Regions from separate parts of the Streptomyces sp. NBC_01092 genome, predicted to be linked through region 4. Evidence: riboswitches for the same ligand, from Rfam matches in the RefSeq annotation. Region 4 holds a riboswitch; each other region holds the start of a gene.
The links. Region 4 has a riboswitch for cobalamin ahead of OG254_RS11575 (cobalamin biosynthesis protein). Riboswitches for the same ligand answer to the same signal wherever they lie in the genome.

Region 1 (7,789 bases), 6.2 Mb from region 4:
CGGGCGTGCTTGCCGCTGGGAGAGGCGGGGGGACCGGTGGCGTGATCAGGGTGGCGTTGGTCGACGATCAGGCGTTGATGCGGGCGGGGTTCCGGGCCCTGCTGGACGCCGAGGACGGTATCGAGGTGGTCGGCGAGGCGGGGGACGGCGAGCGGGGGCTGGCGCTGATCCGCGCGCAGGTGCCCGACATCGCGCTGATCGACGTACAGATGCCGGTGATGACGGGCATCGAGGCGACCCGCCGTATTGCCGCGGACCCGGCCCTGACGGACGTGCGCGTGGTGATCCTCACCAACTACGGCCACGACGAGTACGTCTTCGAGGCGCTGCGGGCCGGCGCGAGCGGCTTCCTGCTGAAGGACACCGAGCCGGACGACCTGCTCCAGGCGATCGAGGTGGTGGCGCACGGGGAGGCGTTGCTGTCGCCCGCCGTGACCCGCACCCTCATCGGCGAGTTTGTCTCGCGTCCGCCCGACCGGGCCACGGCACCCGGCCTTGAGGGCCTGACCCGCCGCGAGCGGGAGGTCACGGCGCTGGCGGCGCGCGGCCTGACCAACGAGGAGATCGCCGCGCACATGGTGATCAGCCCGTTCACGGCGAAGACCCACATCAGCAGGGCGATGACCAAGCTGGGGGCGCGGGACCGCGCCCAACTCGTGGTGTTCGCCTACGAGTCGGGGCTGGTGGCGCCGCGAAGCGCGGACTCGTCGGCATCCTGAGCCCCGGGGCCGCGCTCGCCCTCGAACGCCGCCAGGATTCGCTCGGCGGCCAGCGTCGCCGTCAACTCGCCGTCCCTGACCCGCTGTTCCAGCTCCGGCGCGACGGCCCGCACCGCCCGGTCGGCGTGCAGGCGGCCCAGGAGTTCGTCGCGGACCATGGTCCACGTCCAGTCGATCTGCTGGTCGCGGCGCTTGGCGGCGAGTCGGCCGGTGGACTCCAGCAGCGTCCGATGCTGTTCGAGGCGGTCCCAGAGGGTGTCCAGGCCGATCGACTCGCGCCCGCTGCAGTGCAGGACCGGCGGCGTCCAGGCGGCGTCCCTGCCGTGCATCAGACGCAGAGCACCCGCCAACTCCCGTGCGGCGGCGCGGGCGTCGCGCTCGTGCGGGCCGTCCGCCTTGTTGACGGCGAGCACGTCGGCCAGTTCCAGGACGCCCTTCTTGATGCCCTGGAGCTGGTCGCCCGTGCGGGCCAGCGTCAGCAGCAGAAAGGAGTCCACCATGTTCGCGACCGCGGTCTCCGACTGGCCGACGCCGACCGTCTCCACCAGGATCACGTCGTAGCCGGCCGCCTCCATCACCACGATCGACTCGCGGGTGGCCTTGGCGACCCCGCCCAGCGTGCCGGCCGTGGGGGAGGGGCGGATGAACGCCGCCGGGTCGACCGCCAGCCGCTCCATCCGCGTCTTGTCGCCCAGGATCGATCCGCCCGTCCGGCTGGAGGAGGGGTCGACGGCCAGCACCGCGACCCGGTGCCCGAGCGCGGTCAGCATCGTGCCGAACGCGTCGATGAACGTCGACTTCCCGACCCCCGGCACCCCGCTCACGCCGATCCGCCGCGCCTTCCCGCTGTGCGGGAGCAGCTCGGTCAGCAACTGCTGTGCCAGCACCCGGTGCTGGGGCCGGGTGGACTCGACGAGCGTGATGGCGCGCGCGACGATCGCACGCTTCCCGTCGAGCACACCCTTCACATACGCGTCGAGATCGATCACAGCTCGTGCCCGAGATCGGCTCCCAGCCGCCGTACGAGGTCGTACGCGGCGTCCGGGATCACCGTCCCGGGCGGGAAGACGGCCGCCGCGCCCATCTCAAGGAGCGTCGGTACGTCCTGCGGCGGGATCACCCCGCCGACCACGATCATGATGTCCTCGCGGCCCTCCTCGGCCAGCGCCTCCTTGAGCGCCGGTACGAGGGTGAGGTGACCGGCGGCCAGCGACGACACCCCGACGATGTGCACGTCCGCCTCGACGGCCTGGCGGGCCACCTCGGCCGGGGTCTGGAACAGCGGGCCGACGTCGACGTCGAAGCCGAGGTCGGCGAAGGCGGTGGCGATCACCTTCTGGCCGCGGTCGTGGCCGTCCTGGCCCATCTTGGCGACCAGGATGCGCGGACGGCGGCCCTCGGCCTCCTCGAAGTCGGACACGAGGGTGCGGGTGCGGTCCACGGACGGCGACTCCCCGGCTTCGTTGCGGTACACGCCGGTGATCGTACGGATCTGGCTCGCGTGCCGGCCGTACACCTTCTCCAGGGCGTCCGAGATCTCCCCGACGGTGGCCTTCGCGCGGGCGGCGCTCACCGCCAGCTCCAGCAGGTTGCCCTCGCCCCCGGCGGCCCGGGTGAGCGCGTCCAGCGAGTCCTGGCAGACCTGCTCGTCCCGCTCCGCCCGCAGCCGCCGCAGCTTCTCGATCTGCTGGGCGCGCACGGAGGAGTTGTCGACCTTGAGCACCTCGATCTGCTCGTCGCTGTCGACGCGGTACTTGTTGACGCCGATGACCGGCTGACGTCCGGAGTCGATGCGCGCCTGGGTGCGGGCCGCGGCCTCCTCCACGCGCAGCTTCGGGATGCCGGCGTCGATGGCCTGCGCCATGCCGCCCGCCTGCTCGACCTCCTGGATGTGCTGCCAGGCCCGGCGCGCGAGGTCGTACGTCAGCTTCTCCACGTAGGCGCTGCCGCCCCACGGGTCGATGACCCGGGTCGTGCCCGACTCCTGCTGGATCATCAGCTGCGTGTTGCGCGCGATGCGGGCCGAGAAGTCGGTGGGCAGCGCGAGCGCCTCGTCCAGGGCGTTGGTGTGCAGCGACTGTGTGTGACCCTGCGTCGCGGCCATCGCCTCGACGCACGTACGCGTGACGTTGTTGAACACGTCCTGCGCGGTCAGCGACCAGCCCGAGGTCTGCGAATGGGTGCGCAGGGAAAGCGACTTGGAGTTCTTCGGGTCGAACTGCTTCACCAGCTTCGCCCACAGCAGGCGCGCCGCCCGCAGCTTGGCGACCTCCATGAAGAAGTTCATGCCGATCGCCCAGAAGAAGGAGAGGCGAGGCGCGAACGCGTCCACGTCCAGGCCGGCCTCACGGCCCGCGCGGATGTACTCGACCCCGTCCGCGAGCGTGTACGCCAGCTCCAGATCGGCCGTCGCACCGGCCTCCTGGATGTGGTAGCCGGAGATGGAGATCGAGTTGTAGCGGGGCATCCGCTGCGAGGTGAAGGCGAAGATGTCGGAGATGATCCGCATCGACGGCTTCGGCGGATAGATGTAGGTGTTGCGGACCATGAACTCCTTGAGGATGTCGTTCTGGATGGTCCCGGCCAACTTCTCGGGCGGTACGCCCTGTTCCTCCGCCGCCACGATGTACAGCGCCAGCACCGGCAGCACGGCGCCGTTCATCGTCATCGACACGGTCATCTTGTCCAGCGGAATGCCGTCGAAGAGCTGCCGCATGTCGTAGATCGAGTCGATGGCGACGCCCGCCATGCCGACGTCGCCCGTCACGCGCGGGTGGTCGCTGTCGTAACCCCGGTGCGTGGGCAGGTCGAAGGCGACCGACAGGCCCTTCTGGCCGGCCGCCAGGTTGCGCCGGTAGAACGCGTTGGACTCCTCGGCGGTGGAGAAGCCCGCGTACTGGCGGATCGTCCAGGGCTGGTTGACGTACATCGTCGGGTACGGGCCGCGCAGATACGGCGCCATGCCCGGGTAGGTGCCCAGGAAGTCCAGGCCCTCCAGGTCACGGCCGGTGTACAGCGGCTTGACCGCGATGCCCTCGGGGGTCTCCCACAGTGGCTCGTCCCCGCCCGTGGCCTGCTTGACGGCCGTACGCCACTCGTCGGCGCCGGCGGCGGCGGTCGGGGTCCCCAGCTCGATCCCGGAGAAGTCGGGGATTCCCATCAGGACACTCCCATGCGGTCGAGGGTGGCGGACAGCACGGCGACGGCGTCACAGCCCGCGAAGACGTAACTGTCGACATCGGTGTACTGCCCGGGGCGGCCCGCGAGGAACACGTGCGTGGCGCCCGCCGACCTGAACTCGGCGGCCACGGTCTGGGCCTGCTCCTCGTACACCGCGTCGCTGGAGCACAGGCACGCCTCGGTGGCGCCGCTCTCGGCGAAGGTGCCCTCGGTGACGGGCTCGATGCCGCCCGCCTGGAACAGGTTCGACGCGAAGGTGAGCCGCGCGGTGTGGGCGGCGGCCGGGCCGAGTGCGGCCAGGTAGATCCGCGGCCGGGACCCGGTGGCGGCGAGGTGGGCGTCGGAACGGGCACGCAGCGCCTCGTACGCCTCGTCACGGCGGACGCGCGGGAGGCCGCCGGACCGGACCTCGGGAGCGGGCTCGCGCTCCACCGGCTGCTCGGCGAGGTTCGGGAACTCGCTGACGCCGGTGATCGGTTCGCGCCGCTTGACGAGCTTGCCGGTGCGCGCCGCCCAGGTCTCGGCCAGGTCCTGGCCGAGCCGTCCGGAGCGCAGGGCCTCGGCCTGGCCGCCCGCACCCTCGATGCGCTGGAAGAACTCCCAGCCCGCCTCGGCGAGTTCGTCCGTGAGCCGCTCCACGTACCAGGAGCCGCCGGCCGGGTCGATCACCCGGGCCAGGTGCGACTCCTCGATGAGGATGGTCGAGGTGTTGCGGGCGATGCGCCGCGCGAAAGCGTCCGGCAGGCCGAGCGCATGGTCGAAGGGCAGCACGGTCACGGAGTCGGCGCCGCCGACGCCGGCGGCCAGCGTGGCCACCGTCGTGCGCAGCATGTTCACCCAGGGGTCGCGGCGCGACATCATCACCGGCGAGGTGACGGCGTGCTGCACCTGCGCGCTCGGCGCCCCGCACACCTCGCTCACCCGCGCCCACAGCCGGCGCGCGGCCCGCAGCTTGGCGATGGTCAGGAACTGGTCGGCGGTGGCCGCGTACCGGAACTCCAGCTGCGCACCGGCCTGTTCGACCGTCAGACCGGCCTCGGTCAGCTCCCGCAGATAGGCGACACCGGTCGCCAGCGAGCAGCCCAGTTCCTGCGCGGCCGAGCCACCGGCCTCGTGGTACGGCAGCGCGTCCACGGTCAGCGCCCGCAGCCCCGGGTACTCCTCGGCGCACAGCCGGGCCAGCGAGGCGACGGCGGCGAACTCCGAGGACTGTCCGGTACGGGCCTCATGGCCGAGCGGGTCCGCGCCGAGGTTGCCGCGCGCCGCCTCCTTGGCGACGCCCCGCTCCTCGTACAGCCGCAGCAGCTCACGCGCGGCGGGCTCCACCTCGGTGCCCGCGTCGAGGACGACAGGGGCCAGGTCGAGGTAGACGCCTTCCAGGGCGCGGCCGAGTTCCGAAACCGGGATGCCGCCCTCGCCGAGGACCAGCCACAGTGAGGTGACGCCGTTCTCCAGGTCCGCGAGCACCACGCTGTCCTTGAGCGCCGTGTGGCGCTGGCGCACATCCCAGCCGCCGGCCGTGTTGCCCTCGGCACGGCCGCCACGGACGAAGGGGGCGAACCCGGGCAAACCTGTGTCGGGTGCGGCATCGCGCGCGGTGTACAGAGGGCGGGTGCGCAACCCGTCCTCCAGGGCAGTGGACAGGGCTTCTTCCGCGGCCGGGCCCGAGACGTCCTTGCCCGCCTTGCGCAGCACACCTTCCACCAGGTGTTGCCACTGCTCATGGGTTGCGTCAGGGAACTCGGCGGCCAGCGAGAGCCCGTCGTCAGGCAGGACCGTCATGCTCGGATGCTAGGTCAGATCATCAAAGGAGCAGCAGAGGGCACGGCTGTGACCTTGCCCTCTCCCACATTGTGACCTGGGTCTCCGCATCGAATGAGGCGGTCGGGGAAAGGGCGTTCCGCGGCTTTCGTCGCAGGTAAAGGTTCGGTCAGAGGAGGGTCCCGCAGGCCCGCCTGCCATTGGTCATGTCCTGGTCGAGCAGTACGGTCGGTGCGATATCGACGACGGCGAAGCGGAAGCCGGTGGGAATCCGGCACGGTCGCGCCACTGTATGCCGCCCCTTGGGAAGGGTGGCGAGTCAGACCCGTGGCCGTCGTCATGTGCACCACCGAGATGGGACGCGAACTCCCTTAAGGAGGCCCTGCCATGGCGCAGCATGTCGCTCAGCCGACCGCCACCACCCCCGCTCTCCCCGCCAAACTGCCGATCGGCGCGATCGTCCCCTGGGCGGTCTTCTTCGGCATCCTGATGCTGGTCCTGCTGTACTTCGTCGGCGCCGAACAGGGCGCCACCTCCGTCGTCTCCGGCGAGGACGTCCACGAGTGGGTGCACGACGCCCGCCACCTCCTCGGCTTCCCCTGCCACTGACCAGAGGGACGCCGCACACTCATGAACTCCGCAACGGTAAGAAACCTGCTCGTACGGGGCATGCTCGCCGGCCTCGGCGCCGGTGTACTCGCCCTCGTCGTGGCCTACTTCCTCGGTGAGCCGAGCGTCGACAAGGCGATCGGCTTCGAGGAGGCCCACGCCTCCGGGCACGAGCACGAGGTCGAACTCGTCTCCCGCAGCCTTCAGTCCACCGCGGGCCTCGCCACCGGTGTGCTGATCTACGGGGTCGCCTTCGGCGGCATCGCCGCCCTCGCCTACTGCTTCGCCCTCGGCCGCGTCGGCCGCTTCAGCCCGCGGGCCACCGCGCTGCTGCTGTCCGGGTGCGCACTGCTCGCCGTCTACGTCGTGCCGTTCCTGAAGTATCCGGCCAACCCGCCCGCCGTCGGCGACCCCGACACCATCGGCAAACGGACCACCCTGTACTTCCTGATGATGGTGCTCAGCGTCCTCCTCGCGGTGGCCGCGACCCTCCTCGGCAAGCGCCTCGCCCCGAGGCTGGGCACCTGGTACGCCACCGTCGCCGCGGTGGCCGCGTTCGCCGTGGTGATCGGCCTGGCGTACGCGTTCCTGCCGGTCGTCAACGAGGTTCCCGCGGACTTCCCGGCCGCCGTGCTGTGGAGGTTCCGGATCTCCGCGCTGGCCATGCAGGCCACGCTCTGGGCAGGCTTCGGGCTGCTCTTCGGCGAGCTGGCCGAGCGACTGCTGAATCCCAGACCGGCCGCCGCGGCTTCGGCCCCGGCGGTGGCTGCCCCCAGCTGACCGGAATGCGATCACGTGAGAGGGCCCGCGGAACCATCCGGGGGCCCTCTCACGTTCTGCGGACACCGAGTCGACGGGACGGGACATGGCTCGGACGACCGGCCGATTACCCGACGACCACGCGGGCGAGGAGCGGAGGAGCCGAGTGGCCAGACACCCACAGCCGCGCCGCATCACCCTCGGCGGCCACGAGGCGGTGGCGCTGACCGTGGAGGAGTACGAGCAACTGATGGCCAGCCGACGGCAGATCGGCGGCCAGAGCGCCCGGGTGCGCGTACTGGGCCAGCAGGTCAAGCGCACCGAGCAGCTGCTGCAGGACCTGGAGACGCTGGTCGCGGCGCCGCCCGCCCGCTGCCGGGAGCAGGCGGGCACGGCGTGCGCCGGCGATGCGGTGACGCGGACGGACACCGACACGGGCTGTCTGCGCTGCGCCATCGCGGCATTGCTGCGTCGCCACCGCGACACGGCATCCTGAACCCCGGACGCTCGTCTCTAACCGGTGTGCGGCGCGGCAAGGGCCCGCCCCAGCCGCAGGTTCCAGCGCCCGGTCCGTCCACTGAGCTCCGTCGCCGTCAGCGGGGCGACGTCAAGACGCCAGAAGGCCGCCGCGGGCATGCCGAGCGCATGAACGACGGCGGCGCGAACGACCTCCGGCTCGACCACGGCGAGCGTACGGCCGTCCAGGTCCTGCGCGGCCGTCAGCCACTGGGCGACCCGGTCGCAGAAGTCCCGTACCGACT
Region 2 (7,789 bases), 740 kb from region 4:
GGAGACGACGACGTCCGCGGTCGAGCCGTCGGCGATCACCTCGCCCTCGGCCAGCAGGACGACCCGGTCGGCGAGCTCGGCGGCGAGCTCCACGTCATGGGTGGCCAGCACGATCGCGTGGCCGCGGTCGGCCAGATCGCGCACCAGGGCTACGAGGCGTTCCTTCGCCGCGTAGTCCAGGCCGCGGGTCGGCTCGTCGAGGAGAAGCAGCGGAGGGCGGGCGGTCAGGACGACAGCCAGGGCGAGCGTCAGCCGCTGGCCCTCGGAGAGGTCGCGGGGGTGGGTGTCGTCGGCGATGCCCGGGAGGAGCTCCGAGACGAGGGCGCGGCAGGTGCCGGGTTCGGCGCCGGCGTCGGCGTCGGCGGCCGTGCACTCGGCAGCGACCGTGTCGGCGTAGAGGAGGTCGCGGGGTTCCTGCGGGACGAGTCCGACTCGGCGGACGAGGTCTCGGGGTGGGGTGCGGTGGGGGACGGTGCCGCCTACGGCTACCGAGCCGGTGGTGGGTTCCACCAGGCCGACCAGGGTGTTGAGCAGGGTGGATTTGCCGGCGCCGTTGCGGCCCATGAGGGCGACGGTCTCGCCGGGGGTGACGGTGAGGTCGATGTGGCGCAGGGCGCGGATCTGGTCGCGGGTTACGGAGAGGGCCTGTACTTCGGCGGCATGGGGAGATGCCGGGGCGGTGGGGGTCTGTTTGCGGCGGAACCAGCGGTGGGGGGTGGGGACGCCCGACGGGGTGGGTGGTGCGGGCTGCCGGCTGCTGCGCGTCGGTTGTGGCTGGTCGCGCAGTTCCCCGCGCCCCTGAGCGGCGATGCTGTCCTGTTCGTCGAGCTGTTGCCGTGGGCCGGCCGGCCCTTGAGGGGCTGCGGTGGTGCGGTTCTCGAGCTGTTCGCGCAGGTCGGACGCTCTTCTGCGGGCGTCTCTGACCGTCAGGGGGAGCGGGCTCCAGCCGGCCAGGCGGCCCAGGGCGACGACCGGTGGGTAGACCGGGGAGACGGCCATGATCTCCGCCGGGGTGCCCAGGAGCGGGGCCTGGCCGGGGGAGGGCATCAGGGCGATCCGGTCGGCGTACTGGATCACCCGTTCCAGGCGGTGCTCGGCCATCAGGACCGTCGTGCCGAGGTCGTGGACCAGGCGTTGGAGGACCGCGAGGACCTCTTCCGCGGCGGCCGGGTCCAGGGCCGAGGTCGGCTCGTCCAGGACCAGGACGCTCGGGTGCGGGGTGAGGACCGAGCCGATCGCGACGCGCTGCTGCTGGCCGCCGGAGAGGGTGGCGATGGAACGGTCGCGCAGATCGGCGAGGCCCAGCAGGTCGAGGGTCTCCTCGACGCGGCGGCGCATCACGGCCGGGGCCAGGCCGAGCGACTCCATGCCGTAGGCGAGCTCGTCCTCGACCGTGTCCGTGACGAAGTGGGACAGGGGGTCCTGGCCCACCGTGCCGACCACGTCGGCGAGTTCGCGGGGCTTGTGCGTACGGGTGTCCCGGCCGGCCACCGTGACGCGGCCGCGCAGAGTGCCGCCGGTGAAGTGCGGCACGAGCCCGCTCACCGCGCCGAGCACGGTGGACTTGCCGACGCCGGACGGGCCTGCCAGCAGCACCAGTTCGCCCTCCGGGACCTCGAAGTCGACGCCCTGGACGGTGGGTTCGGCGGCACCGTCGTACGTCACGGAGACGTTCTCGAAGCGGATCACGACGGCTCCTTGGGGGCGGCGGGAGTGCGAGCTGTGGGGCTGATGAAGGCCGGGAGGAGGCCGAGGAGGACTGCCGCCGCGGGCCACAGGGGGAGGGTGGGGGCGACGAGGGGGATTACGCCGGGGTTGAGGGCTTGAGGGGCGCGGTCCGCGGCCAGGGTCAGCAGGGCGGCGACCGCCGCGCCGGAACCTGCGACCAGCCAGGCGCGGGCGTCCCAGCGGTCGGGGCGGTAACGGGTGCGCGGGGAACGCCGACTGCCCAGGCGCAGGCCCGCGAGGGCGGCGACGACTCCGGCGAGGAGGACCGGGAGACCGTAGGTGCCGCCGTCGGCGGTGAGCAGCCCGTACGTCCCGGCGCAGACGCCCAGCAGGCCGCCGAGGGTGAGCGCGGTGGTCGTACGGCGGACGCGGCGCGGGACGTCGGCGGTACGGCCGTAGCCGCGCGCGTCCATCGCGGCGGCGAGGGCGACCGACCGCTCCAACGCGCCCTCCAGGACCGGGAGCGCCACTTGGAGGAGGCCGCGGACGCCGGTGTCGGGCCGGCCGCGCAGCCGGCGGGCGGCGCGCAGCCGCTGGACGTCGGCGATGAGATTGGGGGCGTAGGTGAGGGCGACGACGACCGCCACGCCGATCTCGTACAGCGCGCCGGGCAGGGACTTGAGCAGGCGGGTGGGGTTGGCGAGGGAGTTCGCCGCGCCCACGCAGATGAGGAGCGTCGCGAGGCGCAGGCCGTCGTAGAAGGCGATGAGGACGGTCTCGACGGTGACCTTGCCGCCCAGCCGGATCCCCTGCGCCCAGTCGGGGAGGGGGATCTCGGGGAGCGTGACGATCACGTGGGTGCCGGGGAGCGGGGAGCCGAGGAGCACGGCGAAGACGAGCCGGATGAAGAGGACGGCCAGGGCCAGCTTGAAGAAGACGGAGTAGGAGCGGGCCCAGGGGGCGTTCGGGCGGCAGGCCGCCACGACGTACGCGGAGGTCGCGATGAGGAGGGCGAGGAGGAGCGGGTTGGTGGTGCGGGTGGCGGCGGTACCGAGGGCGAGGGCCCAGAGCCACCAGGCGCCGGGGTGCAGGGGAGGGGCGGCAGCGTCCCGAAGGGGCGCGGGGCCGTGACATGTGCGGCTCCGCCGCGCGGGCGCGACCAGCCACGATGGCGCCGCGGACGACCAACCTCCCGTCCCCGTCCCGAGGCGGCGCACATCGTCAGAGCCGGCGGCGCGCTCAGGCATCCCCGCGCCGCCGTGCCTGCCAGACCGCCGCAGCCCCGAGCACCACCACCACGGCGACGCCCGCGACCAGGCCCAGCGAGAGCCCGCCGTCCGAGTCGTCCTCGGCCGCGGTGGCGGTCCGTCCGGCCGCAGTCGGTTTCCCGGTCTCCCCGCCGCCGCCCGACACCTGATCGCCGCAGCCCTTCTGCGGATACCCGGTGATCGCGCACAACAGGGCGTTGCTGTCGTAGCGCAGGGGCTTGGCGACGGCCGCGAGGGCCTCGGCCGTGGTCGCGTCGGGAGCCACCCGGGCACAGGCCGTACGGCGGGCAGGGGGCGTCTCGCCGGACGGGGCGTCGGCCGCCGTACCGAAGTCGATGACCAGGGCGACCCGCTTCCTGCCGTCCTCGGCGGGCGTCCTGGCGCAGATCACCGCGAACTCGGCCGCGCCCCTGGGCTGCGTCGCGTCCTTCGAGTCCTCGCTCACCGCGAACCGGAAGCCCTGGACGTCACCGTCGGAGGGGCGGGCGAGGGAGGGGCCCTGGGTGGCGTAGATCCAGGTGTCGCCCTGCCGCTCCCAGAAGGACCAGTAGCGGTAGCCGGCCGCCTGAGCGGCCTGGGCCGCGCCGGTCAGCAGGACCAGCGCGGCCAGGAGCGGGGCGAGCACGCGGCGGATCACGCCTGGGGGCCCTTCTTGCGGCCGCTCAGCAGGAAGCCGATGCCGACGCCGACGACGAGGAAGATGCCGACGTACCACCAGACACCGAAGGGACTGTCGTCCTTGGTCTTCTCCTCGTTTGTGGCCTTTGCCGCGGCCTGCGGTGCGGGGCCGGTGGCGTTGAGCTGCTTGACCAGGTCGGCGCCGCCGAAGTCGCGGGGGTCGGTGCCGGTGGCGTGGGCGGCGAGGATCAGCTGGGCGTAGGCGGCCGGGCCGCTCTGCTTCGCCCACTTCGCGGAGTTCTGCTCCAGCCAGCGCAGCGGCTTCTCGGCGGCGTCGGCACCGGAGAGGGCGGCCAGTGCGACGACCGCGTCGGCGGTGTTGCCGTAGTCGGGCTGGTCCTCGGCGCCGGGGAGGGCGGAAGTGAGGTGGCCGTCCTTGGCGAGGGCGTCGGTGAGGTAGGCGGCGCCGTTGACGGCGGCCTGAAGCGAGGACGGGTAGCCGCCGTCGGTGCAGTCCGCAGTGGGCGTCTCCTTGCCGGGGCTCACGACGAGGCCCTTGCCGAGCGAGCCGAGGACACCGGCCGCGGTGGCGTCGGCGTTGGCGAGCAGCTTGCCCTTCTTGTCGGGCTGGAAGGCGAAGGCGCCGCCGTCGTCGTCCTTGCACGACAGGGCGAGCTGCTTGAGTGCGTCGTACGCCGACTGCCCGTCCTTGCGGACATACGCAGGCTTCTCACCGGCGGCGGCGAGTCCACCGATCACCACGGACGTGGAGTTGGTGTCGCTGGCCCCGCCCGGCATGTACCCCCAGCCGCCGTCCTTGTTCTGGACGGACTTCAGCCAGGTCACGGCCTTGGAGGTGGCGGCGTCGTGCCCGCCGAGGGCGACGAGCGCCTGGACGGCGGCGGCCGTGTTGTTGGTGTCGACGAGGGTCTTGGCATCGCAGTCGGCGGAGGCGTCGGCACGGTAGGGCGCGAAGGCCCCGTTCGCGCACTGCTGCCCAAGCAGCCAGTCCACGGCCTTCGGGGCCGGCTTCACCCCGACGGTGTCCTGAGCGAGCATCGCGAGGGACTGCCGCCAGACACCGTCGTAGGTGGGGTCGGTGGTGCCGTACAGCTCGGCGGGGTACGCCGGCTTCGGCGAGGCGGAGGGGGAGGAGTCGGCGGCTATGGCCGGCGCGGCCGCGCCGATCACGACGGCGGCGGCCAGGACCGCGGCGCTGTGACGGACGTTCATGATCGGCGGGTGCCCTTCCCTAGGGGGACCGGGCAGCACAGGGGAGACCCCCGGCGGCTCGGCTCCGTATACCTCGACGGTGCCGCACTCCGGCGGACTGCCGGGGCACGTGAGCCGGTCACTTCCCGTACGCGGCGATCCGGCTCACCGGCCTTCGACGACGACCGGTTCACGGTTGCGGGTCAGCGCCGGATTTGCACCGGCTTTCCCACGTACGGGTGTGATGACGACGGCGACACTCTACCCGGGGGTAGGCGGGGGCCGAGAGGGGGCGGTGGGCGGCGGAGGCGGGCCGGTGGTGAGCGAGGTCGAGGGTGGCCGGTTCGGCTGGATTTCGCCCATGGATGTTGCAGGGGGTTGCCGAGCTTCGTGATGGGCGTGTGCATGATCCCGGCCGGGATGTCGGCCCTTCCTTGCGGACGGATCGGTATCGGCCGACGTCAGGATGCGAGCCGTGTCGGGGGACCCCATCATGTGGGTACTGCCCTCGGTCTGCATGATCGCCGCCGTGCGGCGGTGTGATCACTGAAGTGTCAAACCAAACATGTATTTTGCGCCGAATGGCTATCGGTGTGGCTGGAATGACCTGCCGGAGGGTGGGAATCCTCTACCGTTTGGTCGGTGCGAGCGGCCCTTCGGGACGCGCAACCGTCACCCCATGACATTGCGTCTTTCGAAAAACCCTTGGTCCGTCGCGAATGACGGCTGGTTTGTGTGTCGACTGGCGCTCTGACGGGCGGGATGCTGATTCTCTGGGTCCTGCTCCGGGCGGCCGCGGCGCTGGCGACGGGAGGCACACCTGGTGTTGGGAAGTGTCAAGAGCGGCGACGGCAAGAGGCTGCTCTTCTTCGAGACGTCGGGGGACCCGAAGGGCCACCCGGTGTTCTTGCTGCATGGCACTCCGGGCAGCAGGGTCGGGCCGCGTCCACGGACCAGCGTTCTCTACAAGCTGGGCATCCGGCTCATCTCCTATGACCGGCCGGGGTACGGGGAGTCGCAGCGGTTAAAAGGCCGCGCTGTGTGTCACGCCGCCGCGGACGTGGAGGCCATCGCCGACCAGCTGAATCTCGGGCCGTTTTCCGTGCTCGGCCGTTCCGGCGGCGGACCGCACGCGTTGGCGTGTGCGGCGCTGCTTCCGGACAGGGTCGCCAGTGCTGCCGTGCTGGTCAGCATCGCTCCTCCCGATGCAGATGGGCTCGACTGGTTCGAGGGGATGGCCCCGTCCAACGTCATCGCCTACAAGGCCGCCAGGGCGGCTCTCCGCGATGGTTCCGAGGAGTGCCTGGAAAGGCTCAAGGCCAACCTTGCCAGCAATGCAGATGCCATTCGTGACAAGCCGGAATCACTACTGGGGCTACTGACTCCGGAGATGCCCACGGCAGACAAGGCTGTGGTGGGACACGGTGGGATCCGAGGCCTGCTCCTCGCCAACTACGAGACCAGTGTGGTGCGTTCCTCGTTCGGGTGGCTCGATGACGTGCTGTCCTTCCGGCGGGACTGGGGCTTCGAGCCAGGCAAGATCGTCGAAGTCCCGCTGCTGCTGTGGCACGGTGAGCACGACACCTTCTCGCCCGTCGGTCACTTCCGATGGCTAGCCGAACGCATTCCCTCAGCGACTGCCGTGCTGAAGCCGGGGGCGGCTCACTTCGCCGCGCTGCCGGCCGTACCGGAAATACTCGCTTGGCTGCGTGACCGTGCTCGCGAGCGGTTCGGGGCCGCCGTGTAGCGGGTTTCGGCAGCCCCTCCGTGTCCGCGAAAGTGGTTCGCTGCGATGTGCTCGCCGACGTCGGCGAGCACATCGCAGATCAGATCGGGTGCGGGTCGAACTCCCAGCCCGACCGACTCCACTCGCGCAGGGCCAGAGCGCGGGGATGATCGGCCCCGAGCCGCGCAGTGATCGCGCCCAGCACCTCCTCGCGCAGCCGTTCGGCCGCCTCGCTCTCTCCCAACTCGTTCAATACCACCGCGAGGTTGGCCGCGCAGACCAGTGGGGCGGGGTGCTGGTCGTCGTTGAGGACATCGCGAAGCCGGTCCAGTACCTCCTCGTAGGTAGCGCGGGCCCGTCCGCGCTGCCCCAGTGCGGCCTGGGCATTGGCCAGGTTCACCCGGCACATCAGGGTGAACGGGTGGTCGTCGTCGAAGATCGCCGCGAAGACCCTTGCGGCTTGCTCGGCGTGTGCCAGGGAGGAAGCCGCCTCGTTGGCCGTGTAGAGCAGCACGGCCAGGTTCGCGTAGCAGGCTGCTGTGTAGGGGTGTTGGTCTTGGAAGAACCGACGGCAGTCGTCCAGGACCCGGCGGGCCAGCTCAAGGGCCTCTTCGGTACGACCCTGCGCGCCCAGGATCCCGGCCAGGCCCAGGTGGAGCAGCAACCTGTTGGGCGAGGCCGACCCTTCCTCGGAGGGCAGGTTGGACAGCACTGTGCGTGTCAGGACCTCCGCCTCCTGAGCCCGGCCCATCTGGTGCAGGGCACCCGACAGCGCTTTGCCTGCGTTGATGGTGGTGGGAGCGGACGCGCCGAACTGCTGATGGGAGAGGCATTGGTCGTAGGTGCGCCGCAACGGAAGCTCGGATCCGGCGTAGTCGCCGCAGTCGAGCAGATCGCGGGCGTAACTGATGGTTGATGCCCGGGTGTAGGCATGCTCCGGGCCGAGGATCTTGTTTCGAGTCTCCATTGTCTTGCGGTCCAGCCGCAGAGCATCCGTGTACTGCCCCAACACTCGTAGACACACCGCGTAATTGTTGGCCGCCATGAGGCTGCGCGGATGGTCTTCGCCGAACAACTCCAGGAACTGCTCGTGGTTGAGCCGGTCGCGGTCCAGTGCCTCGCTGTAGCGGCCCAGACCGCGCAGGTCGGCAGCCACACCGCCGGACGTCATGAGGATGTGAAGGTCGTGCGGGCTGTCCAGGGCCGCTTCCTGGCGGTGCAGTACGTCCGTGTCCAGCTCCAGGGCCTCTTGGTATCTGCCCTGGGCACGAAGGATGTTGGCGATCTGGAAGCCCAT
Region 3 (7,745 bases), 6.2 Mb from region 4:
GTACCGTACGGGCCGCTGCCACCAGGTTCTCCAGCGAGGCCCGGGTCTCCGGCCAGCCACGGGTCTTCAGACCGCAGTCGGGGTTGACCCACAGCCGTTCGGCGGGGATGGCCCGCAGGCCGGTGCGCAGCAGCTCGGCCGCCTCCTTCGCGCTCGGCACCCGCGGGGAGTGGATGTCGTAGACACCCGGCCCGGCCTCGCGCGGGTAGCCGTGGGCGGCGAGTTCACGGGCGACCTGCATGTGCGAGCGGGCGGCCTCCAGGCTGATGACGTCGGCGTCGAGGTCGTCGATGGCCTGGACGATGTCGCCGAACTCGGCGTAGCACATGTGCGTGTGGATCTGGGTGTCCGGCCGGACCCCGGCGGTGGTGAGCCGGAACGCCTCCGTGGCCCAGGCGAGATACGCGTCGCGGTCCGCGGCGCGCAGCGGCAGGGTCTCCCGCAGGGCGGGCTCGTCGACCTGGATGACGGACGTCCCGCTCGCCTCCAGGTCGTTCACCTCGTCGCGCAGGGCGAGGGCGACCTGTCGGGCCGTCTCGCCGAGCGGCTGGTCGTCGCGGACGAAGGACCAGGCGAGCATGGTGACCGGGCCGGTGAGCATGCCCTTGACCGGCCGGTCGGTGAGGGACTGGGCGTACGTCGTCCAGGGCACCGTCATCGGTTCGGGCCGCGAGATGTCGCCGGCCAGGATCGGCGGGCGGACGTGGCGGGTGCCGTACGACTGGACCCAGCCGTGCTGTGTGGCGAGGTAGCCGGTGAGTCGCTCGGCGAAGTACTGGACCATGTCGTTGCGTTCGGGCTCGCCGTGCACCAGGACGTCGATGCCGGTCTTCTCCTGGAAGGAGATGACCTCCTGGATCTCGGCCTTGACACGCTCCTCGTAGCCCGCCGTGTCGATCCGGCCCGCGCGCAGGTCGGCGCGCGCGGTGCGCAGTTCGCCGGTCTGCGGGAAGGAGCCGATCGTGGTGGTCGGCAGCAACGGCAGCCTGAGGTGGGCGCGCTGGGCCGCGGCCCGCTCGGCGTACGGCTGCGAGCGGCGGGCGTCCGCCTCGGTGACGGCCCCCGCACGGGACCGGACGGTCGCGTCGCGGGTGATCGGGGAGCCCGCGCGGGAGGCCAGGTCGGCCCGGTTCGCGGCGAGTTCGGCGGTGATCGTGCCGGTGCCCTGGGCGAGACCCTTGGCCAGGGTGACGATCTCGGCGGTCTTCTGCCTGGCGAAGGCCAGCCAGCGCAGGATCTGCGGCTCGATGTCCCGCTCGGCCGACGCGTCGAGCGGCACATGCAGCAGGGAGCAGGAGGCCGAGACGTCGACCTGGTCCGCCAATCCCAGCAGGGTGCCCAGCGTGGTGAGCGACGCCGACAGGTCGTTGACCCAGACATTGCGGCCGTTGACGACGCCGGCGACCAGCCGCTTGCCGGGCAGCCCGCCGGCGGCGGCGAGCGCCTCCAGGTTGGCGGCCGCTGACTCCGTGAAGTCCAGCGCCAGCCCCTCGACCGGCGCCTTGGCCAGCACCGGCAGCGCCTCGCCGAGCCGGTCGAAGTACGAGGCGAGAAGCAGCTTCGGCCGGTCGGTGCGGCCGCCGAGGTCGCGGTAGGCACGCCCGGTGGCGTTCAGCTCGGCCGGGGTGCGGTCCTGGACGAGGGCGGGCTCGTCCAGCTGGACCCACTCGGCGCCGGCCGCGCGCAGGTCGGCCAGGATCTGCGCGTACACGGGAAGCAGCCGGTCCAGGAGGGTTAGCGGCTCGAAGTCCGCTGCCACTCCGGGCGCCGGCTTGGCGAGCAGGAGGTACGTGATCGGGCCGACCAGGACCGGCCGGGCGGCGAGACCCAGGGCCAGGGCCTCCTTCAGCTCGGCGACCTGCTTGGTCGAGTCCGCCGTGAAGACCGTGTCCGGACCCAACTCCGGCACGAGATAGTGGTAGTTGGTGTCGAACCACTTGGTCATCTCCAGCGGTGCGACGTCCTGCGTGCCACGGGCCATGGCGAAGTAGCCGTCCAGGGCGTCGGATTCGACGGCGCCGCGGTGGCGCTCGGGGATGGCGCCGAGTGCGACGGTGGTGTCCAGGACGTGGTCGTAGTACGAGAAGTCGCCGGTCGGCACCTCGTGGATGCCGGCGTCGGCGAGCTGCCGCCAGTTGGCGCGACGCAGTTCGGCGGCGGTGGAGCGCAGCGCGTCGGCGGTGACGCGGCCCTTCCAGTAGCCCTCGATCGCCTTCTTCAGTTCCCGGTTCGGGCCCTGGCGGGGGTAGCCGTACACGGTGGCCCGTGCTGCCGCGGCTGCGGACTTGGTGGTCACGGAGATCTCCTTCGCGAGATGAATCCCTGAGATCCCGGCGACGGGACGAGAGCGCGAAGGGGTGACGGACCGGACGGCGACGGCCGTACGGCCGTCCGCTCGGTCATGTTCGCCGACCCGCCCTCGAGGTCACCGGGAGGTCCGCGCACGAGTGCTTCGTACGCGGGCAGTTGGCAGGTCTTCGGACTCGCGGGCACGTCCTCGTCTCATGAGGACACCTACTGGCCGTCGCTTCCCAGGCCCGGTACGTCGGACCCAGTGCGTATGACGGCGGTCGTTCCCGCTCACCGCTGCGGGGCAGTCCCGGATTCCCACCGGGTTCCCTCTTGCGACGCATCCCGCCTGGCGGACGGGGCGAACCAGCTGCGTCGGCCAGCCTACAGCTCAGACCTGGCCGTACACGTGGAACCCCTGTCCGGACTTGCGGCCCAGCAGCCCCGCCTCGACCATCCGCTGGAGCAGCGGGGGAGGGGCGTAGAGGGGCTCCTTGAACTCGTCGTAGAGGGACTCGGCGATCGAGGCGACGGTGTCCAGACCGATCAGGTCCGCGAGCCTGAGCGGGCCCATGGGGTGGGCGCAGCCCAGTTCCATGCCGGTGTCGATGTCGGCGGCGGTGGCGAAGCCGGACTCCGCCATCCGGATCGCGGACAACAGGTACGGGACGAGGAGCGCGTTGACGACGAAGCCCGCCCGGTCCCGGGAGCGGATCACAGTCCTGCCGAGCGCACCGGCGGCGAAGTCCTCGACGGCGGCGATCGTCTCGGCCGAGGTGTGCAGGGAGGGCACGACCTCCACCAGCGGCAGCACGGGTACCGGATTGAAGAAGTGCAGGCCCACGACCCGGTCCGCGCGGCCGGTCGCCATGCCGAGCCGCATGATCGGCAGCGAGGAGGTGTTGGTCGCCAGCACGGCCGCCGGATCCTCGACGATCTTGTCGAGCGCGGCGAACACCTCGGTCTTGGCGTCCGGGTTCTCCACCACCGCCTCGACCACGAGCTGCCGGTCGGCCAGGTCCTCCAGGCCGCCGGTGAACACCAGACCGGCGAGGGCATCCCGCGCGGCGGACTGCTCCAGCTTGCCGCGTCGCACACGGCGGTCCAGCGACGCCGTCACCCGTTCCCGGGCGGCGCGGGCCGCGACCGCGTCCACCTCGCACACCACGGTGTCGAGCCCGGCCAGCGCGCACACCTCGGCGATCCCGGCCCCCATCTGCCCGCCGCCGACCACCCCGACCCGTCGGATGCCCCCGCTCATGCCCCGGCCTCCGTCCGGCGCACGAGATGACGGGAGTAGGCGTCCGGGGTGAAGAACAGCGGCAACTCGCCCGCCAGCGCCATCCGTTCGAACAGCGCGCGGATCTCCTCGACCGGCGCCCACGGGTACTCGGCGCCCAGCGCCACGACCTCGTCGTCGAGCAGCGTCAGCACCGTCTCCCGGTCGATCACCCGGTGCCGCAGCCACTGCCAGATCTGCACACGAGCGATCTCCGCGGTGGCCGCGTCCTCCATCAGGCCGCCCAGCGCCACCGCACCCTGACCGCGCAGCCAGGCCGCGAAGTACCTGAGCGCGACAGCGATGTTGGTGCGCACCCCCTCGGAGGTCGGCGGGCCGCTGATCCGGCGCACCGACAGCAGGTCGCCGGCGGTGACCTCCACGTCGTCGCGCGTACGGTCGATCTGGTGCGGCCGTTCGCCGAGGACACCGTCGAACACCTCACGGCACACCGGCACGAGCCCGGGATGGGCCACCCATGACCCGTCGAACCCGTCCTCCGCCTCCCGCTCCTTGTCCAGCCGGACCCTGGCCAGCGCGGCGTCCTTCGCGGCCGGGTCCTTGCCGGGCACGTGGGCGGCCATAGCGCCGATGGCGTGGGCACCGCGCCGGTGGCAGGTGCGTACGAGGAGTTCGGTGTAGGAGCGCATGAACGGGGCCGTCATCGTCACCTGTGCCCGGTCCGGCAGCAGGAAGTCCGTCCGGTGGCCGAAGGTCTTGATCAGGCTGAACAGGTAGTCCCAGCGGCCCGCGTTGAGGCCGGAGCTGTGCTCGCGCAGCTCGTAGAGGATCTCCTCCATCTCGAACGCGGCGGTGATCGTCTCGATGAGCACGGTGGCGCGGATCGTGCCGCGGGGGATGCCGAGCAGTTCCTGGGCGAGGACGAAGACGTCGTTCCACAGGCGGGCCTCGTACCGGTTCTCCAGCTTCGGGAGATAGAAGTACGGGCCCTGGCCCGCGTCGATCTGGCGCTGGGCGCAGTGGAAGAAGTACAGGCCGAAGTCGACGAGGGCGGCGGGCACGGGCCGGCCGTCGTACGCGAGGTGCTCCTCGTCCAGATGCCAGCCGCGGGGGCGGACCACGAGGGTGGTGTGCCGCTCGCCGACGTCGAGCAGGGTGAGCTGCCCGTCGATGAGGTTGCCCCAGGTCGGCGAGGTGGCGTCCTCGAAGTCGGCCACCCACACCTGGGCACCGGAGTTGAGCGCGTCGGACGCCGTACGGCGATCGGGCGGCCCGGCGATCTCCACGCGCCGGTCGGCCAGTCCGGGTGCGGGCGGTGCGACACGCCAGGTCGGGTCGGCGCGGATGGCTGAGGTGACCATGGGGAAGTCGAGCGCAGAGCCCGCGGCGAGCCGGAGGGCCTGTCGCCGGCGTTCCTTCATCAGGTCCTGACGGCGCTCACCGAACTCCGCGGCCAGGCGGCCGACGAAGTCCAGAGCGGCGGGCGTGAGGATCTCGTCGTGGCGGTGGCCGGGGGCGCCCAGGATACGGACGTGGTGAGTGACTGCAATGATGGACATCGGGCTCTCCTTGTCGAGGCCGTTCAGGGCATCGCCCCAAAGGGGCGCGGGGAACTGCGCGACCAGCCCCCACGCACCCGCAGACAACAAACCGGACCTAGTGGAACTGCTCTTCCTCCGTGGAACCGGCAAGCGCGGTCGTCGAAGACGCAGGATTGACGGCGGTCGACACCAGGTCGAAGTACCCCGTCCCGACCTCACGCTGATGCTTGACGGCGGTGAAGCCGTACTGCTGGGCGGCGAACTCCCGCTCCTGAAGGTCGACATACGCCGTCATCCCCTGCTCGGCATAACCCCGCGCAAGGTCGAACATCCCGTGGTTCAGCGAGTGGAACCCGGCCAGCGTGATGAACTGGAACCGATAGCCCATCGCCCCCAACTCCCGCTGAAACTTGGCGATCTGGTCGTCGTCCAGCGCGGCCTTCCAGTTGAAGGACGGCGAGCAGTTGTAGGCGAGCATCTGATCCGGGTACCGGGCGTGGATCGCCTCCGCGAACTCCCGTGCCTGCGCGAGATCCGGCGTACCGGTCTCGACCCAGATGAGGTCGGCGTACGGGGCGTAGGCGAGCCCGCGTGCGATGACCGGCGCCATGCCGTTGCGGACTCGGTAGAAGCCCTCCGCCGTGCGCTCGCCCGTGACGAACGCGGCGTCGCGCTCGTCGACGTCCGTGGTGAGGAGGTTGGCGGCGAGGGCGTCGGTGCGGGCGATGACGACGGTCGGCACATCGGCGATGTCGGCGGCGAGCCGGGCCGCGTTGAGGGTGCGGATGTGCTGCGAGGTCGGCACCAAGACCTTGCCGCCAAGGTGCCCGCACTTCTTCTCCGACGCGAGCTGGTCCTCGTAGTGAATGCCGGAGGCCCCCGCCGCGATCATCGCCTTGGTGAGCTCGAAGGCGTTCAGCGGGCCGCCGAACCCGGCCTCCGCGTCGGCGACGATCGGCGCGAGCCAGTCGGTGCGGTCCTCGCCGCCCTCCGCGGTGGCGATCTGGTCGGCGCGCAGCAGTGCGTTGTTGATCCGACGGACCACCTGGGGAACGGAGTTGGCCGGGTACAGGCTCTGGTCGGGGTAGGTGTGCCCGGCCTGGTTGGCGTCGGCGGCGACCTGCCAGCCGGACAGGTAGATGGCCTGGAGCCCCGCCTTGACCTGCTGCACGGCCTGGCCGCCGGTGAGCGCGCCGAGTGCGTGGACGTAGTCCCGCTCGTGCAGTTGGCGCCACAGCCGCTCGGCGCCGCGCCGGGCCAGGGTGTGCTCCTCGCGGACGCTGCCGGAGAGCCGTACGACGTCCTCGGCGGTGTAGGTGCGCTCGATGCCCTGCCACCTCGGGTCGGTGGCCCAGCGCCGCGCGAGTTCCCCGGCCGCCTGCGTGCTCGCCTCTGCCATGACTGTCACCGTCTCCTCGGTAGGGGGTGTCTGTTGCGTCTGCCAAGCCTGTGCCGCTCGCGGCAGGCAATGGCACTGCGTGTCGTTGAAGGAAATGCGGCCCGCGATCCGCAGGGCGAATCTGAGCAATGTCGCCTTTCCTGCGGGCCGCACTGAAACTCTGGCACTGGCACTGAGTGCCATCAAGCATGGCTGTCTGCCAAGTTCTGCGAATCTTCTCGCCGCCGATTGCCAAGCTTGCGAAGGGTGCGAACGACGCCGGTTCGCCTACGCTGGCCAGGTCCCGTTCCGGATCCGACAGGAGCCCAGGTGAGCAAGACCTACGCGGGCGCGCGGCTGCGGCGGCTGCGCGACGAACGCCGGATGAGCCAGGCGGAACTCGCCCGCGCCCTGGGTATCTCCCCGAGTTACCTGAACCAGATGGAGCACGACTCCCGCCCGCTCACCGTGCCCGTCCTGCTCCGGCTCACCGAGACCTTCGGCGTGGACCCGGGATTCTTCTCCGAGCGCGACACCGCCCGGCTCGTGGCCGATCTACGTGAGGCGCTGACCGGCGAGATCGCCGCCGCCCGGGTCTGCGCGACCGACCTGGGCGAACTGGCCGCACGGATGCCCGCGGTCGCCCAGGTCCTGCTCGACCTGGGCCGTCGCAACCAACTCCTGTCCGAGCGGCTGGCGGGAGCGGCGGACGGCCGTGACACGGCCGACGAGATGCCCCACTCGCCCCGCTCCCCGCACGAGGAGATCCGCGACTTCTTCTACCGCCGCCAGAACTACCTCCACGACACCGACCTCGCCGCCGAGCAGCTGGCCGGGGAGATCGGCATCCGGCCCGGCGAGGTCATGCGGGCCCTGACCGCACGCCTCGCCGACGCCCACGGCATCCGCCTGTCCACCGGATCCGAGGAGCACCTGTCCACCGGCTCCGGCGACCACCTGCACCACTACGACGAGCCGACCCGCACCCTCCACCTGTCGACCCGCCTGCGCCCCGGCCAGCGCGCCTTCCGCATGGCGACGCAACTCGCCCTGCTGGAGTACGCGGACGAACTGGACCGGCAGGCGGCCGAGGACTTCCCCGCCGACTCGCCCGCCCACACCCTGGCCCGCATCGGCGTCGCCAACTACTTCGCCGCCGCGCTGGTGCTGCCGTACACCGCCTTCCACGCGGCGGCCGAGGAGGTCCGCTACGACATCGAGCGGCTCACCGACCGCTACGGCCTCGGCTACGAGACCGTCTGCCACCGCCTCAGCACGCTCCAACGGCCCCGCCTGC
Region 4 (7,789 bases):
AGAGCGCGGCGTCGGAGTCGTCCCAGGCCGCGCGGGACGACGTCAGGCAGAGCCCTTGCAGCACCGGCACGTTGAGGTCCGCGAGCGCCCCGATGTCCCACGCCTCCTCGTCGCCGCCCGCCGAGGCCTGCGAGGCGTGCGTGCCGCCCGCGGCGAGGACGGTGGCGATGAGGGCGTCGGCCTTGCCGAGGATCTCGTACAGCTCCGGGTCCGCGCCGCGCAGCGAACCGCAGTACACGGGAAGGGCGTTGGAGCCGTGCGCCTCGATCGCGTCGCACAGGGTGTCCACGAACGCGGTGTTGCCGCTGAGCTCATGGGCCCGGTAGAAGAGCACGCCGACGGTCGGGCGGCCCTCCTGGAGCGTACGGTCGCCGTGGACGCCGTACTCCGGCATCTTCTGCGGCTCGACGAACCCCTCGCCCGTCAGCAGCACGGTGTCGGAGAGGAACCGGGCCAGCTCGGTGAGGTTGGCGGGGCCGCCCTCGACCAGGTACTTCAGCGCCTCCGCCACGACACCGGCCGGCACGGACGACTCGGCCATCAGCTCCGCGTCCGGCACGGCCTCGCCGCCCAGCAGGACGGTGGGGATGCCGGAAGCCTTGAGCTTGGCCAGCCCGTCCTCCCAGGCCCGCTTGCCGCCGAGCAGTCGTACGACGGCGAGGTCCGCGCCGTCGAGGAGCGCGGGCAGCTCGGCCTCGACGTCCACGCGGGTCGGGTTGCCGATCCGGTAGTCGGCACCGGAGGCGGCCCTGGCCGCCAGCAGATCCGTGTCGGCGGTCGACAACAACAACACTGTGCTCATGCGGGCGCTCCCGGTGGAATGAAAGGCAGTCCTTGCGGCGCGCCCGACTCGATGAGCCGCCAGAGCGCGTCCGTGTCCGCGTGCTGTTCGATCAGGTCGCCGAGCCGGTCGAGCTGCTCCTCGCGCAGCGCGGCGAACGACGTGTCCGGCGCCGGCACGAAGCGGCGGCCCGCGGCGGCGGCCACCTCGCGCAGGAAGGCCCGCCGGAAGCCGTCCGACTCCAGCGAGCCGTGCCAGTGCGTGCCCCAGGTCTGGCCGACCCGGCAGCCGTCGAGGAATGGCCGGCCTCCGCTTATTTCGGCGACCCCGTGATGGATCTCGTACCCCTCGACGGGCTCCCCGAGGGCTTCGCCCACCGGCCGCGTGAGGGTCTTCTCGCGGGCGAACCGGACGCGGACGGGCAGGATGCCGAGCCCTTCGACGTGCCCGCGCCGGCTCTCGATGTCGTCCTCGATGTGCTCGCCGAGGACCTGGAAGCCGCCGCAGATCCCGAGGATCGGGCGCTGCTCGGCGGCCCTGCGGGCGAGAGCATCGGCGAGCCCGCGCTCCCGCAGCCACTCCAGCGCGCGGACCGTCCCCCGGGTCCCCGGAATGACGACGAGGTCGGCGTCGGCCAGCTCCTCCGCCCGGTCCACGAACCGCACGACGACGCCGGGTTCGGCGGCGAGGGCGTCGACGTCCGTGAAGTTGGACATGAGCGGGACGGCACAGACGGCGACGCGCAGCACGTCCTCCCCGAGGGGCGGGGCGACGTTCGACTCCCGGACCGTCCCGCGCAGGGCTGTGTTTGATTTGAAAGAGGGCCGCAGCCCGTCCTCCTCGTCGATGCCGAGGCCGTGCTGGAAGGGGAGGACGCCGTAGGTGTGGCGTCCGGTGAGTTCGTGCAGCATGTCGAGCCCCGGCTCCAACAGGCTGACGTCCCCCCGGAACTTGTTCACCAGAAACCCGGCGACGAGCGCCTGATCCTCGGGCGAGAGGAGGGCGACGGTCCCGAAGAAGGAGGCGAACACGCCACCGCGGTCGATGTCACCCACCACCAGCACGGGCAGCCCGGCATTGCGGGCGATCCCCATGTTGACGATGTCGGTCCGCCGCAGATTGATCTCGGCCGGAGAGCCGGCTCCCTCACAGATCACCGCGTCATACGTGCCCCGCAATTCGGCGAGACAGTCGAGCACGGTCCCGAGCAGCTTCTGCTGCCGCCCGCCGTGATACCCGCGTGCGCTGAGCTCACCGACGGGCTTCCCCAGCAGCACGACCTGACTGCTCTGCTCGCCGCCGGGCTTGAGCAGCACGGGATTCATGAGCGCGGTCGGCTCGACACGACAGGCCTGCGCCTGCATGGCCTGCGCCCGCCCGATCTCGGCACCTTCCCTCGTCACGAACGAATTGAGGGACATGTTCTGCGCCTTGAACGGCGCGACCTTGACCCCCTGCCGCACCAGCCACCGGCAGATTCCCGCGGTGACGACGCTCTTGCCGGCGTCGGAGGTGGTGCCGGCGACGAGGAGACCACCGCCCGTCATGAGGGACGTCCCTTCGCGATGAGGCGCGCGGCGACACAGACGCCGAGCGCCAGCAAGCTGACACGCTTCGACAGCCGTACGGCCCGTTCCACGTCGTGGGTGCCGACGGCCCGCCCGTCCGTGTTGAGCACGGGCCGGTGCTCGACCCTGCCGCCGTACGACAGCGTCCCGCCGAGCCGCACCCCGAGGGCGCCCGCGAACGACGCCTCGACGGGCCCGGCGTTGGGGCTCGGGTGCTTGGCGGCGTCGGCGCGCCAGGCCCGTACCGCTCCCCGGGGATCGCTCCCGGCGACGGCGGCGAGTACGGCGGTCAGCCGCGCCCCCGGCCAGCCGGCCAGGTCGTCGAGCCGGGCCGAAGCCCATCCGTAGCGCCGGTACTTGGGTGACTTGTGCCCGACCATGGCGTCGAGCGTGTTCACGGCCCGGAACCCGAGCAGCCCCGGCACCCCGCCGACGGCCCCCCACACAAGGGCCCCCACGACGGCATCGGAGGTGTTCTCGGCAACGGACTCGACCACGGCCCGCGCGATCCCGTCCGCGTCCAGCGCCTGCGGATCCCGCCCGCACAGATGCGGCAGCCGGGCACGGGCGCCCTCGATGTCCCCCGCCTCCAGCGCTCGCCCGATGACGCGGGCCTCCCGGGCCAGCGAAGTCCCCCCGACGACCGCCCAGGTGGCGGCGCCGGTCAGCGCGACGGAGGCGACGGGAGAGGGACGTACCGCACGAGCGGCGAGCGCTCCTGCCGCCACGGCGCCACCGGTGCACACGGCGGTGTGCACCGCACCCCACGCGCGGTCGTCGCGCCACAACACCCGTTCCACGGCGCCGGCAGCCCGTCCGAACGCGGCGACCGGATGCCCCCGACGAGGGTCGCCGAGCAGCAGATCACCGAGAAGTCCGGCGGCGGCGCCGTACGCGAAAACGCGATCGGCTCGCATCGGGGTCAGCCGATCGCTGGGTCAGACGAGGGTCTGCTACTGCATGTCGATCGGCAGGCGAGCATGGCGTTATGTCCTCACTCAGGGTGTCCGCGCCCTGGTACGACGAGACCGGCGGCGAGAGTTCCTGGCTCCCGGGGCTTTCTACCCCGGTGACAGTGGCGGGACCGCGCCGGATTCACACCGGCTTCCTCTTCTGCCGCCGTACTTGGCCCCGGCAGTCCACCACGGGGTTGGAAGGGGCGTCAACTTGCCGTTGACCTGCGAGGGAAGAGTGTGCGAAGGCCCACACAGCACTGAGGTGCGGGACGGTGATCCGTCCCGCACCTCGGGTGTTTCAGGTGGTGTGCGCGCTGCGTCAGGCCACGATCAGATAGATCCCGTAGGCCACCGCCGCCGTGCACGCCGCGAAGCACGCGTACGCGCCCGTGACCGCGAGTGCGGCCGAGTCGCCCTGGGCCGCGGCCCGTTCGCGGCGGGACAGGCCCGCGATGCCGAGGGTGAACAGGCCCACCAGGGCCACCGTGATCACGAGGCTGACGCCGAAGACGGAGCCGAGAGCCGCCCAGTCGATCTTCATGCTTCTTCTTTCTTGGGAGCCGGTAACGGGGCGGGGGTCAGACCGTGGCCTGCGAGGGCGCGGGCTCGGAGGACGGGGCCGGGATCGTGGCCGTGAGGTCCTCGGTGGCCGTGCCTGCCGGGGGCGGGGTCACGGCGGCGATGGCGGTGGTGACGACGCCTGCCGGCTCGTCGGACTCGTTGACGTTCGTGTGGTCGACGACCTCGCGGCGGGAGAGCTTCCAGATCGCGGCGCTGGAGGCGATCAGGAAGACGGCGACCACGGCCGTGCCCCAGGCGCCGAAGCCCGTCACGTACTCCGCGAGCGCGCCCACCAGGGCTGCGGCCGGGAGGGTCAGGCCCCAGGCGACGAACATCCGGGTGGCCGTCGACCAGCGGACGACGCCGCCCTTGCGGCCGAGGCCGGCGCCCATCACCGAGCCGGAGACGGAGTGCGTGGTGGAGAGGGAGAAGCCGAGGTGGGAGGAGGCCAGGATGACGGTGGCCGCGCTGGTCTGGGCGGCGAAGCCCTGCTGCGGCTGAAGGTCGGTCAGGCCCTTGCCCATGGTGCGGATGATGCGCCAGCCGCCGAGGTAGGTGCCGAGCGCGATGGCCAGGCCCGCGGAGAGGATGACCCACATGGGCGGGTCGGAGTCGGGGGCGACGGCGCCGCCGGCGACCAGGGCGAGGGTGATGATGCCCATCGTCTTCTGCGCGTCGTTGGTGCCGTGGGCGAGCGAGACCAGGCCGGCGGAGGCGATCTGGCCGGTGCGGTAGCCCTTGGCGGCGGCTTTGCCGTCGGCCTTCTTGCCGAGGGTGTACATCAGGCGGGTGGCGAGCAGCGCGGCGATGCCCGCGACCAGCGGCGCGGCGATCGCCGGGATCAGCACCTTGGTGACGAGCACGTCGCCGTGGACCGCGCCGACGCCGGCCGAGGCGATGGTGGCGCCGATCAGACCGCCCATCAGGGCGTGCGAGGAGCTGGAGGGCAGGCCCACCAGCCAGGTCAGCAGGTTCCAGAGGATCGCGCCGACCAACGCGGCGAATATGACCTCGGGGCGTATGCCGGTCTCGTCGACGAGACCTTTGGAGATCGTGTTGGCGACCTCCACGGAGAGGAAGGCGCCGACAAGGTTCAGTACGGCGGACATGGCCACCGCGACCTTGGGCTTGAGCGCACCGGTCGAGATGGTGGTGGCCATCGCGTTGGCGGTGTCGTGGAAACCGTTCGTGAAATCGAACGCGAGTGCGGTGACCACCACAATCGCGAGGATCAGCGAGAAGTTTTCCATTTACCCAGGCAATCGTTCGAGGTCATTGGCTGGACGAACGTAGGTAACCTGAGTGAACGAAAGGTGAACTGGGGTGGGCCGCACGGTGTCCGGAGCGGCCGGGTGAGGTGACCCCGACCCCGCCGGTCGACGCGCGGCCCAGGCGCCGCACGGTCAGTAGCCTCGGGCGAACTTCCTCAGCTGGGTCATGGAGCCGTTGAAGAGATTCTGATCACCCGGCAGGCTGCCGCTGGCGTTGTCGTACTGCCAGAGGGTCCAGTACCGCCATCCGGCCGGCAGCGCCCCCGCGGTCGCGGAGTCGTAGCGGGCTATCCACAGCGCGTGGTTCGAGGCGAAGGTGCGGCTGGTGCCGGTGCAGTTGTTCCACCAGTGCGTGGTGGTGTAGATCACCGGGCGGCGGCCGGTCAGCCGCTTCATCTCGTTGCTGAAGGACTGGATCCAGCTGACCATCTTCGCCTTGCTCAGTCCGTAGCACTTCTGCCTGCCGTACGGGTTGTACTCGATGTCCAGGGCGGGCGGCAGGGTCCAGCCGTCCGACCGCCAGCCGCCGCCGTTGCGCACGAAGAAGGCGGCCTGGGTCTTGCCCGACGACTTGTTCGGCAGCGCGAAATGGTACGCGCCGCGGATCAGGCCCGCGTTGCGGGAGCCGTTGTACTGCTGGCCGAAGTACGGGTTGCGGTAGGTGTGGGACTCGGTCGCCTTGACGTAGACGAACCTGGCGCCCTTGGCCTTCGAGCTCTGCCAGTTGACGTTCTTCTGATGGGAAGAGACGTCGTGCCCCTTGGGCTTGCTCGCGGCCGCCGCCGGGATCTCGGCGAGTGCGGTTCCGCTGAGGGTGAGGGCCGCCACGGATATCGCTATGAGTCGGGAGCGGTGGCGGGACGGTTTGTGATCACGGGCCATATTTCCCCCCGGAATGGCTACGCGTGCGACAAATCCCCCAGAGGCTACTGGAAGATCGTTGAAAGCTGATCGATCTCAGGCCAAGGCGAGGGCGGGGGTGGTGTATCCCCTTGTGCGCCCTGCCGGAGGCCGGAGTTCCCCCTTAGAGTGCGCCGCCCCTGCGGCGACTTGACGCCATGTCGACGCGGCGGCTGGCAGGATCGCCGCATGGTTGAGGAGCGGCGGGATCAGCGGGGCGAGCGGGATGCACGGGAGGGCTCACAGGAAGTGGGGGAGGCGTGGGGCAGGAGTGTGCGCCCCGAGGAGACGGAGGCCTGGGAGGCCCTCGTGGTGACGGCACGCAGGACCGTCTCCGAGGGGCTCGTCGTGGGCACGTCCGGCAATCTCTCGGTGCGGGTCGGGGACACGGTGCTGGTCACGCCGTCGGGGGTGCCGTACGACCGGCTGTCGCCGGAGGACGTGACGGGGGTCGACCTGGCTGGGGATCGGGTGCTCGGCTCGCTCGTGCCGACGAGCGAGCTGCCGATGCATCTGGCGATCTACCGCGCCACGGACGCCGGCGCCGTCGTCCACACTCACGCGGTCCATGCCACGGCGGTGTCGACGCTGGTGCCGGAGCTCCCGCTGATCCACTACATGGCCGCGGCGCTCGGCGGGCCGGTGCGGGTTGCCCCATATGCGACGTACGGCACCGATGAGTTGGCCGAGAACATGCTCCGTGCCCTCACCGACCGCACCGCCTGCCTCCTCCAGAACCACGGCACGGTCGCCTACGGCACGACCCTGGACCAGGCCTACGACCGCACGGCCCAGCTGGAGTGGATGTGCCGCGTGTGGCTGACGGCGTCGAGCGTGCCGGGACTGACACCGACGCTGCTGTCGCAGGGGCAGGTGGCGGAGGTGGGGGAGCGGTTGCGGGGGTACGGGCAGCGGGGGTGATGCCTGTGGACCCGCCCGGCGCCGGGCCGCGCCCCACCCCCGCCCAGCCCCCTCCCGGCACGGGGACGCCCCACCCCCGGCCTCACCCCAGGTCGCCCTCCCACTGGCCGCTCCTCCCGTCCGCCCGGACACTGGAGGGGTGCGCACTGTCAAAGCGACGGCCGCTGCCGTCACCGTGGCTCTGGCCGCCGGCGCCGCGAGCGTCGCCGCCGGGCGGTTCGCCAGTGGGGCCGCGCTGACGGCTCCCGCCGGCAGGCCCCTGCCCACCGAACCCCGGCTCACCGTGCACGCCACGGCCGCCGGCCAGATCGCGCTCACCCGCCATCTGGCCTCCCTGCGCCCCGGCATCTACGGCCTCTCCGGCGACGGCTCGCACGCGGTCGTCGGCCCCGTCCTCGCCGCGGCGAGGCACTCCGCCGACACCGTCGTACGCCGACTCGAACGCGTCACCCACGGCACACTCAAGCCCGGCGACAGCGTCTGGCTCACCCCGAACGTGCACGTCGGCAACCCGAGCGCCGCCCTCGGTCTCGACCACGCCGACGTCGACATCCCCGGCGAACTCGGCTCCCTGCCCGCATGGTTCGTCCCCGCCGCACGGGACACCTGGGTCATCGCCGTGCACGGCCTCGGCACCACCCGCGAACACGCCATGAACGTCATGGAGTTCCTGAGCGGCCGCCACTTCCCGGTCCTCGCCCTCGGCTACCGCGGCGACCTCGGCGCACCCCGCCCGTCGGACGGCCTGAACCACCTCGGCGAGACCGAGTGGCGGGACCTGGACGCGGCGATGCGCTACGCCGTGCGGTACGGCGCCAAGCAACTCGTCCT

Region 1: linked by a shared signal. The riboswitch ahead of OG254_RS39775 (CbtB-domain containing protein) and the one ahead of OG254_RS11575 (cobalamin biosynthesis protein) in region 4 are both predicted to bind cobalamin.
Region 2: linked by a shared signal. The riboswitch ahead of OG254_RS15050 (prenyltransferase/squalene oxidase repeat-containing protein) and the one ahead of OG254_RS11575 (cobalamin biosynthesis protein) in region 4 are both predicted to bind cobalamin.
Region 3: linked by a shared signal. The riboswitch ahead of metE (5-methyltetrahydropteroyltriglutamate--homocysteine S-methyltransferase) and the one ahead of OG254_RS11575 (cobalamin biosynthesis protein) in region 4 are both predicted to bind cobalamin.

The regions. Positions count from the first base shown of each region.
Region 1 covers NZ_CP108659.1:8,793,162-8,800,950, forward strand. The annotation lists gene OG254_RS39750 (sensor histidine kinase) at 1-45, shown strand, start outside; gene OG254_RS39755 (response regulator) at 42-719, shown strand; gene meaB (methylmalonyl Co-A mutase-associated GTPase MeaB) at 668-1,708, opposite strand; gene scpA (methylmalonyl-CoA mutase) at 1,705-3,879, opposite strand; gene OG254_RS39770 (methylmalonyl-CoA mutase family protein) at 3,879-5,681, opposite strand; cobalamin riboswitch at 5,873-6,011, shown strand; gene OG254_RS39775 (CbtB-domain containing protein) at 6,048-6,269, shown strand; gene OG254_RS39780 (CbtA family protein) at 6,291-7,049, shown strand; gene OG254_RS39785 (hypothetical protein) at 7,195-7,524, shown strand; gene OG254_RS39790 (histidine phosphatase family protein) at 7,542-7,789, opposite strand, start outside.
Region 2 covers NZ_CP108659.1:3,360,318-3,368,106, reverse strand. The annotation lists gene OG254_RS15065 (ABC transporter ATP-binding protein) at 1-1,689, opposite strand, end outside; gene OG254_RS15060 (energy-coupling factor transporter transmembrane component T) at 1,686-2,915, opposite strand; gene OG254_RS15055 (SCO2322 family protein) at 2,908-3,573, opposite strand; gene OG254_RS15050 (prenyltransferase/squalene oxidase repeat-containing protein) at 3,570-4,787, opposite strand; cobalamin riboswitch at 4,903-5,037, opposite strand; gene OG254_RS15045 (alpha/beta fold hydrolase) at 5,590-6,513, shown strand; gene fxsT (FxSxx-COOH system tetratricopeptide repeat protein) at 6,593-7,789, opposite strand, start outside.
Region 3 covers NZ_CP108659.1:8,801,404-8,809,148, forward strand. The annotation lists gene metE (5-methyltetrahydropteroyltriglutamate--homocysteine S-methyltransferase) at 1-2,296, opposite strand, end outside; cobalamin riboswitch at 2,451-2,675, opposite strand; gene OG254_RS39800 (3-hydroxybutyryl-CoA dehydrogenase) at 2,681-3,550, opposite strand; gene aceB (malate synthase A) at 3,547-5,088, opposite strand; gene aceA (isocitrate lyase) at 5,186-6,469, opposite strand; gene OG254_RS39815 (short-chain fatty acyl-CoA regulator family protein) at 6,779-7,745, shown strand, end outside.
Region 4 covers NZ_CP108659.1:2,615,404-2,623,192, reverse strand. The annotation lists gene cobN (cobaltochelatase subunit CobN) at 1-802, opposite strand, end outside; gene OG254_RS11580 (cobyric acid synthase) at 799-2,328, opposite strand; gene OG254_RS11575 (cobalamin biosynthesis protein) at 2,325-3,266, opposite strand; cobalamin riboswitch at 3,365-3,508, opposite strand; gene OG254_RS11570 (hypothetical protein) at 3,625-3,846, opposite strand; gene OG254_RS11565 (anion permease) at 3,884-5,116, opposite strand; gene OG254_RS11560 (lysozyme) at 5,270-6,019, opposite strand; gene OG254_RS11555 (class II aldolase/adducin family protein) at 6,227-6,958, shown strand; gene OG254_RS11550 (alpha/beta hydrolase) at 7,098-7,789, shown strand, end outside.